Regions from separate parts of the Jeotgalicoccus sp. WY2 genome, predicted to be linked through region 2. Evidence: riboswitches for the same ligand, from Rfam matches in the RefSeq annotation. Region 2 holds a riboswitch; each other region holds the start of a gene.
The links. A riboswitch is a leader RNA that binds a small molecule or an ion and turns the genes downstream of it on or off. The one in region 2 is predicted to bind thiamine pyrophosphate.
Positions count from the first base shown of each region.

Region 1: another riboswitch for thiamine pyrophosphate. It lies ahead of tenA (thiaminase II); the one in region 2 lies ahead of G4D76_RS08245 (3-oxoacyl-ACP reductase).
Region 3: another riboswitch for thiamine pyrophosphate. It lies ahead of thiD (bifunctional hydroxymethylpyrimidine kinase/phosphomethylpyrimidine kinase); the one in region 2 lies ahead of G4D76_RS08245 (3-oxoacyl-ACP reductase).

Region 1 is NZ_CP049818.1:1,086,237-1,090,448, reverse strand. Features, by position in the region: gene G4D76_RS06445 (hypothetical protein) at 1-31, shown strand, start outside; gene G4D76_RS15885 (hypothetical protein) at 103-228, shown strand; gene G4D76_RS06440 (YsnF/AvaK domain-containing protein) at 265-618, opposite strand; gene G4D76_RS06435 (hypothetical protein) at 645-998, opposite strand; gene G4D76_RS06430 (serine hydrolase) at 1,113-1,886, shown strand; gene G4D76_RS06425 (four-helix bundle copper-binding protein) at 1,930-2,256, opposite strand; TPP riboswitch at 2,345-2,441, shown strand; gene tenA (thiaminase II) at 2,521-3,201, shown strand; gene G4D76_RS06415 (hypothetical protein) at 3,344-3,514, shown strand; gene G4D76_RS06410 (hypothetical protein) at 3,640-3,828, shown strand; gene G4D76_RS06405 (MFS transporter) at 3,969-4,212, shown strand, end outside.
Region 2 is NZ_CP049818.1:1,413,871-1,418,082, reverse strand. Features, by position in the region: gene G4D76_RS08260 (thiazole synthase) at 1-161, opposite strand, end outside; gene thiS (sulfur carrier protein ThiS) at 163-363, opposite strand; gene G4D76_RS08250 (thiamine phosphate synthase) at 459-1,049, opposite strand; TPP riboswitch at 1,122-1,231, opposite strand; TPP riboswitch at 1,464-1,566, shown strand; gene G4D76_RS08245 (3-oxoacyl-ACP reductase) at 1,672-2,421, shown strand; partial or broken gene G4D76_RS08240 (NtaA/DmoA family FMN-dependent monooxygenase) at 2,434-3,742, shown strand; gene G4D76_RS08235 (hypothetical protein) at 3,882-4,151, shown strand.
Region 3 is NZ_CP049818.1:978,573-982,784, reverse strand. Features, by position in the region: gene G4D76_RS05815 (ABC transporter ATP-binding protein) at 1-329, shown strand, start outside; gene G4D76_RS05810 (ABC transporter) at 326-1,792, shown strand; TPP riboswitch at 1,932-2,031, shown strand; partial or broken gene thiD (bifunctional hydroxymethylpyrimidine kinase/phosphomethylpyrimidine kinase) at 2,103-2,896, shown strand; gene G4D76_RS15870 (hydroxyethylthiazole kinase) at 2,925-3,413, shown strand; gene G4D76_RS15865 (hydroxyethylthiazole kinase) at 3,416-3,664, shown strand; gene G4D76_RS15860 (hypothetical protein) at 3,664-3,792, shown strand; gene thiE (thiamine phosphate synthase) at 3,827-4,212, shown strand, end outside.

The sequences.
Region 1 (4,212 bases), 330 kb from region 2:
TTTAAAAGTACAGAATCAGCGTCCTGAATAAGTAATCTTTTATTTTAATGCCTCTTCATGATAAGATTAAGAAAATTTAAATAGAAGATTGTAGGTTAATATATGAAGAACTTAATTATTAGAGTAATTAAGGAAACAATGAAAGATCCTGTTAAAAGAGAAAAAGTGATGAATTACGTTAAGCCGATTATTTCCAACTATACAAATAAGAATAATAAGAAGAAATAGAGAAAAATCCGGTCCTCAAAGAGGTCCGGATTTTTATTATTTATCAATATCTATATTCTTTACTTCTCTGACCTTAACGTCTTCATTCTTCACTTCATTGACTCTGATATCATCATGCTTCACAGTGCCTGATACATGCTCCATCTTCTCAACGACTTCTTTTGTAATTACAATTTCTTCTGTTACCACATGTTCCTTAATTACTCTGATACGTTCTTTTGTTACCGGAATTCGAATAATCCCGAGGTCGTCATCCGAGTCTTCTGTATTGTTATAGGTTTCAAACAAAGGCTCGCCTTCAACTGCACGGCGTTCTACCGTGACGTTATCCATATTTACAGGGACATCAAATTCTTCAACTTTTGAATCCGTATATTTCTCAACGACAATTTCTCCTGTTTGGACTTTCTCTTTATTTACTGCAAGCCGTTCTTCACGAAGTTCAAATGTTTCTTCGCCTTCAGGTGTATCCAGTTCAGATTCATCATCAATATAAACAGCAGTTCTCCATTATTCAGAGCGTTCGAATAATTTTCACGTTCCTGATTCGTCATCGTGAGACGCTGGCTGCCGTCAAGCTGTATAAGCAGTTCTTCCAAAGTGTTTCCGGCAGTCATACGCTCGTTCACTCCCGGATAATCCAAGAGGAAATCCTCATAACCGCGAGTCGACACCACAGTTAATTTGTTCTCGGGTACTTTTAAATCTCTGTAATGCTGCAATCTTTCCTGTAAATGACGTTCATTTGCAATCAATTCAATTTGCCCCATAATGTCAAACCTCCATGTAAATTATTACTGCTTTATTCCCCGTATAGACTAAGTGCAAACGGATACCTTGTTGTGATACTCTTTACTTAAACAGCAACAGGGGGAGATGACTAGATGTTTATAGATGAAATCAACGCATTGATTGAAAGCCAGCCGACGAAAGATATTTCTTACAAGATTCAGTTTGATAATAAGGTGTACGTACATAATGAACACCAGGTATATCCTTCTGCCAGCACGATAAAGGTGCCGATCAGCTTAATTAATCTGCAGCAGCATTTTCATAACTATGAAGATATTTCACTTACGGTCGGAAAAAAGGTCGGGGGCTGCGGCGTACTTCATACGCTTCAGAGCGTTAAACGCCTGACGTTATGGGATACGATTGTACTGTCGATTATCGTGTCTGATAATACTGCGTCCAACATGCTGATTGATAATATCGGCATCGAGCGGATCAACGAAGGTTTTACAGCACTCGGTCTGCATGACACAACACTCGCACGTAATTACTATGACACGACAGGCATTAATGAAGGAAAACGCAACGCAACATCTGCCGCTGATATGTTCACGTCGATGCAGTACGTCATTAAAGAAAATGATGTGCTGCCGGAAGAACTCAGACAGGCATTCTTTGAAGTTATGAAAAAACAGCAGATTAACGACAGAGTCGGCGGATTTTTTAATATCGATGAAGACCAAGAGGCCGAATTTATCGCGTCGAAAACAGGATCTGTGACAGCGCTCGAGCATGAATTCGGCATGATTCAGCTTAACGGCAAACAGCTGCTGTTCTCGGTGTTCTCAAATAACTGGCCATCGAACCAAGAAGGCAAACATTTCCTGAATGAGCTTGGTAAAATATTTAAAAAATATATGGATTAGAAAAAAGGCCGGGACAAATTGTCCCGGCCTTTTGCAATTTAATTTACGCCGCTGCTTTACACGCTTCTGCACATTCGAAACATGCTTTCGCACATTGCTGGCAATGATCGTGGTCGTGTTTCTCACACTCAGTGCCGCACGCTTCACAAATCGTCGCACAAACGCCTGCAAGTTCTTTAACAAATGGTGAATTTCTCGTAATTGCTTGTTCTAAATATGCACACATGTCTGCACATTCGCGGTCCAGTCTAATGCACTCCGCCATCATTTTTACGTCCGATTCTTTTAAGCACGCGTCGAAACAATGATTGCACGCTTCCATACATTCGTGCAGTGTCTTAAGTAATTGCTGATGCTGTTCGTGAGCCATTCATTATTCCTCCTTAAAATTATATACAATTTATTAATTCCCGAAGCAAAATCTTTTAAACTGTAGTACAGTGGATGTGTAAAAAAATATAAACGGCTGGGGGCGCACTGTGAGTGCTGAGAGATAATATCGACCCTTTGAACCTGTAGGTTAGTACCTGCGCAGGGAAGTCTGAGCTGATATATGTATAAAATTTCAGCCCGGACCTTCTCATGAGGTTCGGGTTTTTATCGTCTTCAGCTGAAAAGAAAAGGGGATAATATAATGAAGTTTACTGACAGACTATGGAACAGTGTGGAGGATATTTGGAATGGATATCTTCGCCATCCGTTTGTGACCGGGCTAGGTGACGGTACGCTCGAAGTAGATAAGTTTCAGCATTGGCTGAAGCAGGACTATGTCTATCTGGTTGAGTATTCAAGGCTGATGGCAATCGGTGCCGAAAAAGCGCCGGATTTACAGACGATGAATATGTTTTCTGAAATGCTTCACGGGACGCTGTTTGGCGAGATGCAATTGCACCGAAAATATGCTGCGGAGTTCGGTATTGAAGAGAGCGAATTGCTTAGGACGGAATCTTCTGCTGTAAACACGGCTTACACGAGCTATATGCTGAATCATGCACAGCGGGGTGATGCGGCGTCTGTGGCCGCGTGTTTACTAGCCTGTGCGTGGAGTTATAACTATATCGGCAGAGCGTTAGCCGATAAAAACCCGGATCTGGAAAGTAATCCTTATAAGCAGTGGGTTGATACTTATTCCGGTGAGGATTTCAGCGAATTAAATGGTACGGCGATGACCCTTTTGAATGAACTTGCTGATGGGAAACCGGAGCGCGAGCTTAAGCAGCTCGAGGAAATTGTCGTAAAAACGAGTCTGTATGAGTATATGTTTTGGGATATGTGTGAGGCGCGTGAAGAATGGCCTGTTCAGCTGAACTTATAGCTGGTTATGATTTTGCATAAGTTTTCGAAATTGTTAAGGGTCGGTAAATTATGCATATAGATGTTTTATCTGAGGTATGGTGACAGTAACATCAATGATCAGTCTGGAATCTACTATACTTTTTAAGGAGCTGGAACTTTAGATGAAGAAACTTTTAACTGTCGGATCACTTGTAGGCGTATTAGCACTTGCAGCATGCGGAGGAGGAACAGAAGAAGAAGGTACTGAAACAGAAACTGAGGAAACAGGCACGGAAGGTACAGAGACTGAAACAGATACAGAAAGTACAGAAACTGAAGACGATGGTGCTTAAATAAAAATGAATATTATATTGCCGCGGGTGTTTAACCTGCGGCAATTTCTTATAGTTCTGCGGTGTTAAATCATCAAATTATGGGTATATACATATTAATTCAGAAATTAGGAGTGATCGGACTTATGAAGAAATTCGCAGTTGTTTCAACAATGCTCGCAGTACTCGCACTTGCGGCATGCGGCGAGGATACAGAAGATGAAGACACAGGCGTTGAAGAAACGGGCGTCGAAGAGTCTGATATGGAAGACGATATGCTCGACGATTCCGACGACGATGATGAAGAAGACAGCGAAATTGAAGATGATGATTAATAATTGATTAGGTGCTGCCGGGTTCGGCGGCATTTTTTTAATCAGAATGACTTTTTTGTGACTTTCAATGTTCCAGCAAATAATTTTAAGCGTTTTCATTTATAATGGACGGGAATCTAACAAAAACAGAGATGAGAATTTTGTCTCAGACAATTATGAAAGCGCAAACCCCTAATAAGGTAATACTGGGTGTTATTTTATCCATCCTGACTTACGGGCTGTTTGCCCAAGCATTTTTAAACATTGCACCTGAAGTTCAAGCAACTTACAGCACGACGAGCCGCAGTATTATTAACCTGTCTGTCAGTTTAACATCGCTGATTACCGGGATTTTCATGGTCGCAGCAGGAAACATCGCAGATAAGATTGGCTATACGAAGATTA
Region 2 (4,212 bases):
TTGGGCAGGTCTTTATCAAATAAGTTCATACGTCTGACAGCGAAAGTCAGCACTTCTGTACCTGACGCTTCAATTGCTGCGGCCTGTATTTTCTCATCTGAGAACTTTCCAGTACCTAAAAATAGTCTTGAGTTAAATTTTAAATCCCCAATTTCTAACATATTATCCGCCTCCTACAAATTCTAATAATTCAAGTCGATCATTATTTTTCACTGCTTGTTGTTTAAATACACTTTTTTTAATCAATTCCCCATTGTGTTCCACTACAATACGATTATCATCTACATCCAGGTGGTCCAGCAGGGTAGCTATGGTAATATCCTTTTCAAAATAATGGAGTTCTCCGTTAACGGTGCACTGCATATTGTTTCATCCTTTCAAATGATAGATTTTTAAGTACTGCGACAGCTGGGAAATGTATTAACCACATTATAATGTCTAAGCAATGTAGCATTTGCTTACATAAAATTTAATATTTGCCATTCTTCTTTTAATCTGGTGATTTGATTGGGTGATGCATCCATAAGTGCAGAAATTGCCGAGATACCACTGAAACCTGCCGGTAATTGATTGATAGTTGTTGAATTGATACCTCCAAGTGCAACGACAGGAATATCATAAGACAGTGCATCACGTACTTCTTGATGTGTACGCGGCGGCAAAGATTTCTTTGAACTCGATTCAAATATATGGCCGTATAATACAAAGTCGAGATGATTGTCCTGTGCTTTCTTGACAGATTCAGGTAAATGAGCAGACATGCTGACTGAAATATCCGGATGTTCTTTTTTATACGTTAATGCAGTTGGATCGTTTTCTCTAAAGTGGATGGCAGTTAAACGAAAAGATTCCAGCAATTTAGTCGAAGTATGAATGATGATTTTTTCTTTGGGAAAACCTGAATGAATAAGCTGACAAAGGAACGATGATAACTCGTTGTCGGACATGGGTGTACGAAGTAAAAGATAATCGATACAGGATGAAATCGTATTGAAATGAATAATATCCTTGGAAATTAATATCTTAAAATGTGTAATTGCAATAAGCATTATGTCACCCCTTAACATAAAAAAAAGCGCTGCTTTTCTATATAGAAAAACAGCGCAAGTATGTATCAACATATATTACTTTCGCCACTTTCCTACGCCAGTATGAACTGTATCAGGTTCCCGGAATCCCAAAGTCTACACTTTAATCTCAGCCTTTTTCAAAGACACTTCCAGTGGTCTTAACTATTTAATTTTCCAATCAATAACCTCAAGTTACTCTAAAAAGTTAAATATTGCAAATAAAATTAGATTTTAATTATGCTGATAACTACCTTTTAACATTCACTCAATCATATAAAAACTAGAAAGCAGTACAGTTACAGAATTGAATTTGAATTGCGTTTGTTCCAATTCAAATAATTTGTGGTTTACTTGACGTATCTTTGTAAAGTACTACAATGATGTTAAATAGAAGATTCGCACTAGGGGTGTTTATATAAACTGAGATGAGGGAAACCTCAGACCCTTTGAACCTGATCTAGTTAAAACTAGCGTAGGAAAGTGTTACATCGATACAGTTGTATATCTATGTCTTTGTGGACATATAATTTACTCTCGATACGTAACTTTCCTATGAAGGTTGCGTATTTTTTTATTTTAAAAAATTATAGGAGTGATTTATTTGACAAGAACAGTTTTAGTAACGGGAAGCGGAAGAGGACTTGGTAGCTATATCGTAAAAGCACTGAGTGAAAAAGGCTTTAATGTCATAATTAACTACAACAAAAGTAAGGAAGAAGCAGAGAAGTTACAAAAAGAAATTGGCGCACAAGCGATTGCGATTCAAGCGGACATTACAGACCGTGAAGCAGTTGAACAATTAGTAAAAAAAGGAACTGAACATTTCGGCCAGATTGATGTTGTTGTAAACAATGCACTCGTTAACTTTAAATTTGATCCAACCGCTCAAAAAGCATTTAAAGATTTGACTTATAAAGATTACGAGCAACAGTTAGACGGGACACTAAAAGCTGCATTCAACGTATCACAAAGTGTAATACCACAGTTTTTAGAACGTAAAGACGGTGCAATTATTAGTATTGGAACGAATCTATATCAAAATCCTGTAGTACCATATCACGAGTACACCACTGCAAAAGCTGCTTTAATTGGGTTCACCAGAAACGTTGCAGCAGAACTTGGACAGTATGGTATCCGTGCAAATGTTGTTTCTGGCGGTTTACTGAAAACAACAGACGCAAGTGCAGTCACAACACCAGAAGTATTTGATTTAATCGCACAGTCCACACCATTGAGAAAAGTAACAACACCACAAGACGTTGCTAATATGGTTGTTTATCTTTGTTCTGAGGCAGCAGATGGGATTACAGGGCAAAACATCACGGTAGACGGCGGACTTACTATGAACTAGGCGGTATATATTATGAATAATTCTAAACAGTTAAATATAGGGATTTTAATGTATGGTGTGGGTCATCATCAGGCAGCATGGTTAGAAGATGATTCGAGTATCAATGAATTCACGACAATTGAATATTATGAAAATCTGGCAAAAATTGCAGAACGCGGAAAATTTGATGCCGTATTTTTCGCAGATTCACAAGCCTTCCCCGCAGATAGTGCAACAGAATTACCAGCGAGTTATTTTGACCCAGTTGTTGCATTAACTGCTATGAGTAAGGTCACAGATAACGTTGGACTTGTTTCAACTATTTCAGGTACATTTAATAACCCATTTACCACAGCAAGACAGTTACTCACACTGCAACACATAACAAAAGGACGCATGGGATGGAATCTAGTGACATCAATGACCGACCGCGAAGCACAAAACCACAGTATATCTAAATTACCTGAGCGAGCCGTTCGTTATAAGAAAGCGGATGAATTTGCTGAAGTCATGAATAAATTATTTGAATCGTGGTCAATTGAAAGCTACAATCCAGAGAAAGAAAATAACACAATTACTAAAAATAAAAATATTCAGCCATTCAATCACAATGGTGAAAACTTCCAAGTTAAAGGGCCGCTAACTTTACCTTTAAGAAAAGAGGGTAAACCAGTTGCTATGCAAGCTGGGGCTTCAAAAGAAGGTGTTGCACTTGCTGCGAAATATGCTGATGCCGTCTATTCAGTTTCTTGGAACTTAAGACAAGCAAATATTTATCGTGAAAAATTAAATCAAGCCATAAAAGAAAGCCGTCGTCCAAACAACTATATCAAAGTATTTCCAGGACTAGTGACTTACGTGGGTAAAACAAGAGAAGAAGCGCAAGAAAAGAAAGCAAAATTAGACAATCTACTTCCAATTGATACTGCACTTAATCAGCTCGAATTCTTTATTCAGCAAGATACAAAATCATGGAAACTCGACGAAAAAGTACCAAAATTGCCACCCACCGTCGAAGAATTCAAAGGACCTGTTGGACGTTATCAAACTGTTTTAGAAATTATAGAAGACAGAAATCCTACAGTCAGAGAATTACTCGGTTATCTTAACGCTGGAGGTGGACATTTAACCCTCATTGGCACACCTGAAGAAATTGTCGACGAATTAGAAAGATGGATGAATGAAGGTCGCAGATGGATTTAACTTGATGCCTCCAACACTCCCAGGAAGTCTTGAAGACTTTGTCGACTTAGTCATTCCGGAAATGCAAAAACGCGGCATTTTTAGAAGAGATTATAACGGTGAAACGTTTAGAGAAATGCTGGAACTCGATAAATATTAAGCTGTATGATTCCTAGGTGCACCTCAATTTTACGTTGTGTTTTTATATTGTGGCTGGGACATAAATATCTCCAGAAAAAATAATAACTTTTGAGAACGTATGTCCCCGAGCCCCAAGAGCGAAGGTTATAAAGGCTGAATTGCTTATTGATAACCCGGTAAAAGAGGATGAAGTCAAAACTCACAAAAAAACATTAACAGCTGAGACTCAGGTTTTCGCTTATATAAATCATTTTGCGGCAGACAGAGAAAATTTAATTATTCATTCCAATGTCAAAAAAGAAATCAGGGTTCAGAAAGTGAATAATTATATAGTATATTTGTTAATAGGTATAGCTTTCGGCCTTTTAGAAGTTTATTTTGTTAAAAACAAACAGATGAATAAATGGATTTACCAAGCATTATTTTGATAGCTTCTACAGCTCTATCTATACCATTTAGTGTCACTCACTTTGGTGCTAGTTTAATCCT
Region 3 (4,212 bases), 440 kb from region 2:
GCCATATTTTATCGGAAGTGGAGAAGCTGGCTGACCGTATTGCGATCATTAGAAATGGTGAAATTATAGAGTCGGGAAGCATGAAAGAACTGCGGCATATTACCAGAATGGAATACATTGTCGAGACGGATGATGATATTACTGCACTAAAACACCGCAGTTTCGTTCATGAATTTTCCGAGTCACCTGACGGATATCATCTGTTTATCGATAATGATAAAATTCCGGAATTTCTGAAGTATTTAAAATTATATAATCTGAAAAATTTAACGACGGCACCGCCGCGGCTGGAAGATATTTTCATGCGCTATTATGAGGGCGCAAAATGACTTATTTTAAATTGCTGATGAAAAATCTGAGAATGAAAGCAGCGCTCTGGATATTTGCATTGTGCGGTTTGTCGATATCGGTACCGCCGGTATTTAACGGGCTGTACAGTACCGCGGCGGAGCAGGAAGGTATGAAAATGACCGTCGATAATCCTGCAATGGTTGCGCTGATTGGACCGGTACCGGGCGGAGATTATACATCAGCTGTTATGTTCGGTCACCAGATGCTGATGTTTATGGCACTGTTTCACGGCCTGTTCGGTATTTTGATTGCGAACGGTATTGCCCGGAGAGCTGAAGAGTCAGGATTAACAGAGTATGTACTTAGTGCCGGTATCAGCAAGAAGACAATTGTTACGTCTCAGCTGATGAGCGGAATTTTAATAAATTCACTTGTTTTTATTATATTATTCGGCGGTTTAAGCTTGTATGATATCGAAGGGCTTTCTATTACTGGAAATTTATACTATGCACTTGGACTGGCATTGTTTGGTCTATTGTTTTTCGTTATGACTCTTGTAATCGGAAATTTATTTGACAGTGGAGATATGACATTCGGCATCGCTCTGTCACTGCTGATTATATTTTATTTATACCGCGCGGTGACCGATGTCATGAATACAGCATACTCTGTAATTTCACCATATCACTGGTTGTCCCGGATTGAAGTATATGGAGATAATAGAGAAATATGGCTGATACCGTTCACTGTAATTTTAATTTTGATAATACTCAGCTATGTATTATTTTTAAAGCGGGATATCGGAGACAGTTATATAAAAATTGGTAAGGAAAAGAATTTGAGAAAAATATACAGTTATCCGAAATTAGCTTTTATTAATATGAGAGTAATGATAATCAGCTGGCTCATCGGACTATTTGCTGCCGGTTTGTCGTACGGATCCATATTCGGTGATTTAGAAAGTCTAATCGGAGAAAATGATATGCTCCGGGAGTCGCTCGGCAGCAATGATGCGGCAGGGTTCTTTATCAGCATGCTGCTCGTTATTTCAGCGCTGATGGCTGCGGTGCCTGCTCTGATGATTACCGGGCGCATGCTTAACGAAGAGAAAGACGGACGTCTTGAAGTGATTATCGCTGGTACAATGAACCGGAAAGTGTCCCGCACGAAAGTGTTTATCACACATTATCTGTACGGAGTTGCTGCCGGTGTTTCATCGTTTCTCCTCACCATACTCGGCATGTATCTCGCGAGTATGAATGTTGATGATTTAAGTATTACGATTAAAGATTATGTGCTTTCTGCTGTAAATTACAGTGCGGGCATTATATTTATTATAGGAGTATCTGCACTTTTTGCCGGCATTTCTAAAAAACTTCATCTTGCAGCATGGCTCTACGCAGCTTATATATTCTTTGCGAATTATTTCGGCGTACTGATCAATATCGATGAAGTATTTAATGCTCAGTCCATTTTATTATTTAAGCAATATGCCTTATGAAAGTATGGATATTCCAGCAGTCTTAATTATTGCGGGTCTTGGCATTATGCTTCTGATGATTGGAACGGCTGTATTTAAGCGCCGCAATTTGCTTTGATGCTTAAAAGAATTGTGTTACGCTTGTGTCAATAAAAACAATAAAACCCACTGGGGGCGCCGATACGGCTGAGATAGCGAATGCTTGTCCCTTTTCACCTGATCCAGATCATGCTGGCGTAGGGAAGTGCTGATGATTACAGGGAAGTTCTCTGAATCTACTCTGCCTACTTCGCCCCGGGAAGTGGGCTTTTATTATAGGAGGACATATTTTATGGTTGAATTTCCAATTGGTTTAACTGTTGCAGGCACTGATCCGACAGGCGGTGCAGGAATACTCGCAGATCTTAAGGCAATGCATTCACGGGCGTTTCGGAAGGCGGCGGGGTGACATCACTGACGGCGCAAAACACACTCGGGGTGCAGGACGTTTACAACGTGCCGGCGGATTTTATCGACAAAGAACTGAACAGTATATTTTCAGATGAAGTGCCGCATGCGATGAAGACCGGAATGGTCGCCGAGGCGGATATGATGACTGTAATTGCGGACTACATTAGAAAATACAATATTCCCTACGTAATGGATCCGGTAATGATTGCAACGAGCGGGGACCGCTTGATGACGGACGCATCGATGTCGACGCTGATTGATACGCTGATTCCTCTGGCAACGATAGTGACGCCGAATCTGCACGAAGCAGAAGCGATTACAAAGATGACAATCCGGACGGAAGAAGATATTCACCGGGCGCTGAAAATATTCACTGATGATATGGGCGCAGAGAGTGTCATTATTAAAGGCGGTCATCTGTCAGGTGATGCGACTGATTATTTATATGACGGTATAAATATTTCAACATTAACAGCAGCACGCATCGACACGGATCAGACTCATGGAACAGGCTGTACGTTTTCGGCAGTTTTAACTGCGGAGCTTGCGAAAGGCCGGACGATTGATGAAGCGTTCAAAACGAGTAAAGCGTATATTACCAATGCGATACAAAATTCACCAGGTATCGGCAAAGGCAGCGGACCGGTGAACCATTTCAGTTATAAAGGGGAGTAATTATAATGATAGAACAGTTAAAAAAGACGTGCCGCTCGTTGTGTGCATTACGAATGATGTCGTGAAGCCGTTTACTGCAAACAGTCTCTTGGCACTCGGCGCATCTCCGATTATGAGCGGTGAAAAAAGTGAAGCGGCGGATATTTTAAAACATGCGGGCGCATTGCTGTTAAACATTGGCACATGCTCGGAAGATAAAGTAATGCTGTATGAAAAGATGGCGAACTATGCTAATCAGTATAATATTCCCGTGGTACTGGATCCGGTAGGCTACGGCGCTTCGGCTTTTCGCAGAAATTTAACGGATAAACTGCTGAGTGATTATGACATTGCGCTGGTTAAAGGCAATGCTGGGGAAATACATGCATTAAGCGGCCGGGAAGCTGTGTCTAAGGGTGTTGATTCTATTATTGAAGGAAATACTCTTGATATTGCCCAAGCGGCACATGGGGTATTACACGTGCCTGTGCTGGTTACCGGTGAAACAGATGCACTGGTTACCGGTGAACAGATATAGTAATGCACAACGGTCATCATTATCAGGAAAGAATTACAGGATCCGGCTGTGTGCTCGGTGCAATAGCAGCATCCTTTTTAGCTGTTGAAAACAAGGCGGATAGTATTGTTAATGCGGTAAGCCTGTATAATATAGCAGCTGAAAAAGCAGCAGCATCAGCAGGAGGGCCCGGGACATTTGCGGTTCAGCTTATCGATGAAATTTATAATTTTAATGAAGATGACTACACTGCGAAAAGAGTGAACTATTAATGAATAAAGAAATTATGAGATTATATCTGATAGCGAGCTCCGGCAGTTTTAAAAATCCGCTCGGAGATTTGGAAACTGCATTCAAGTCAGGTGTGACATGCTTTCAGCTGCGGGAAAAAGGGCAGTGATATTAAAACAGGCGAAGACCTTAAAGATTTTGCAATGGAAATTAAGTCGCTGTGCAGACAATACGAGGTGACATTTATTATTAACGACGATGTAAAACTGGCTGAAGAAATCGAAGCAGACGGCATTCACATCGGCCAGGATGATATGGAACCTGATATGCTGCCTGACTATTTTAACGATAAAATTATCGGTTTATCGGTTGGCAGCGTAAAGGAACTTGAAGCGAGCAGCCTCGACAGAGTATCTTATCTCGGCATCGGTCCGGTATTCAGCACTTTATCGAAAGATGATGCCGGAGATGCTATCGGTACAAATGGTTTAAAACAAGTAGTGAACAGAACAAAACTGCCGACTGCAGCAATAGGCGGCATAACTGAACAAAACTATAAATCCTGCCTCGAAAACAACGCAGACGGCAT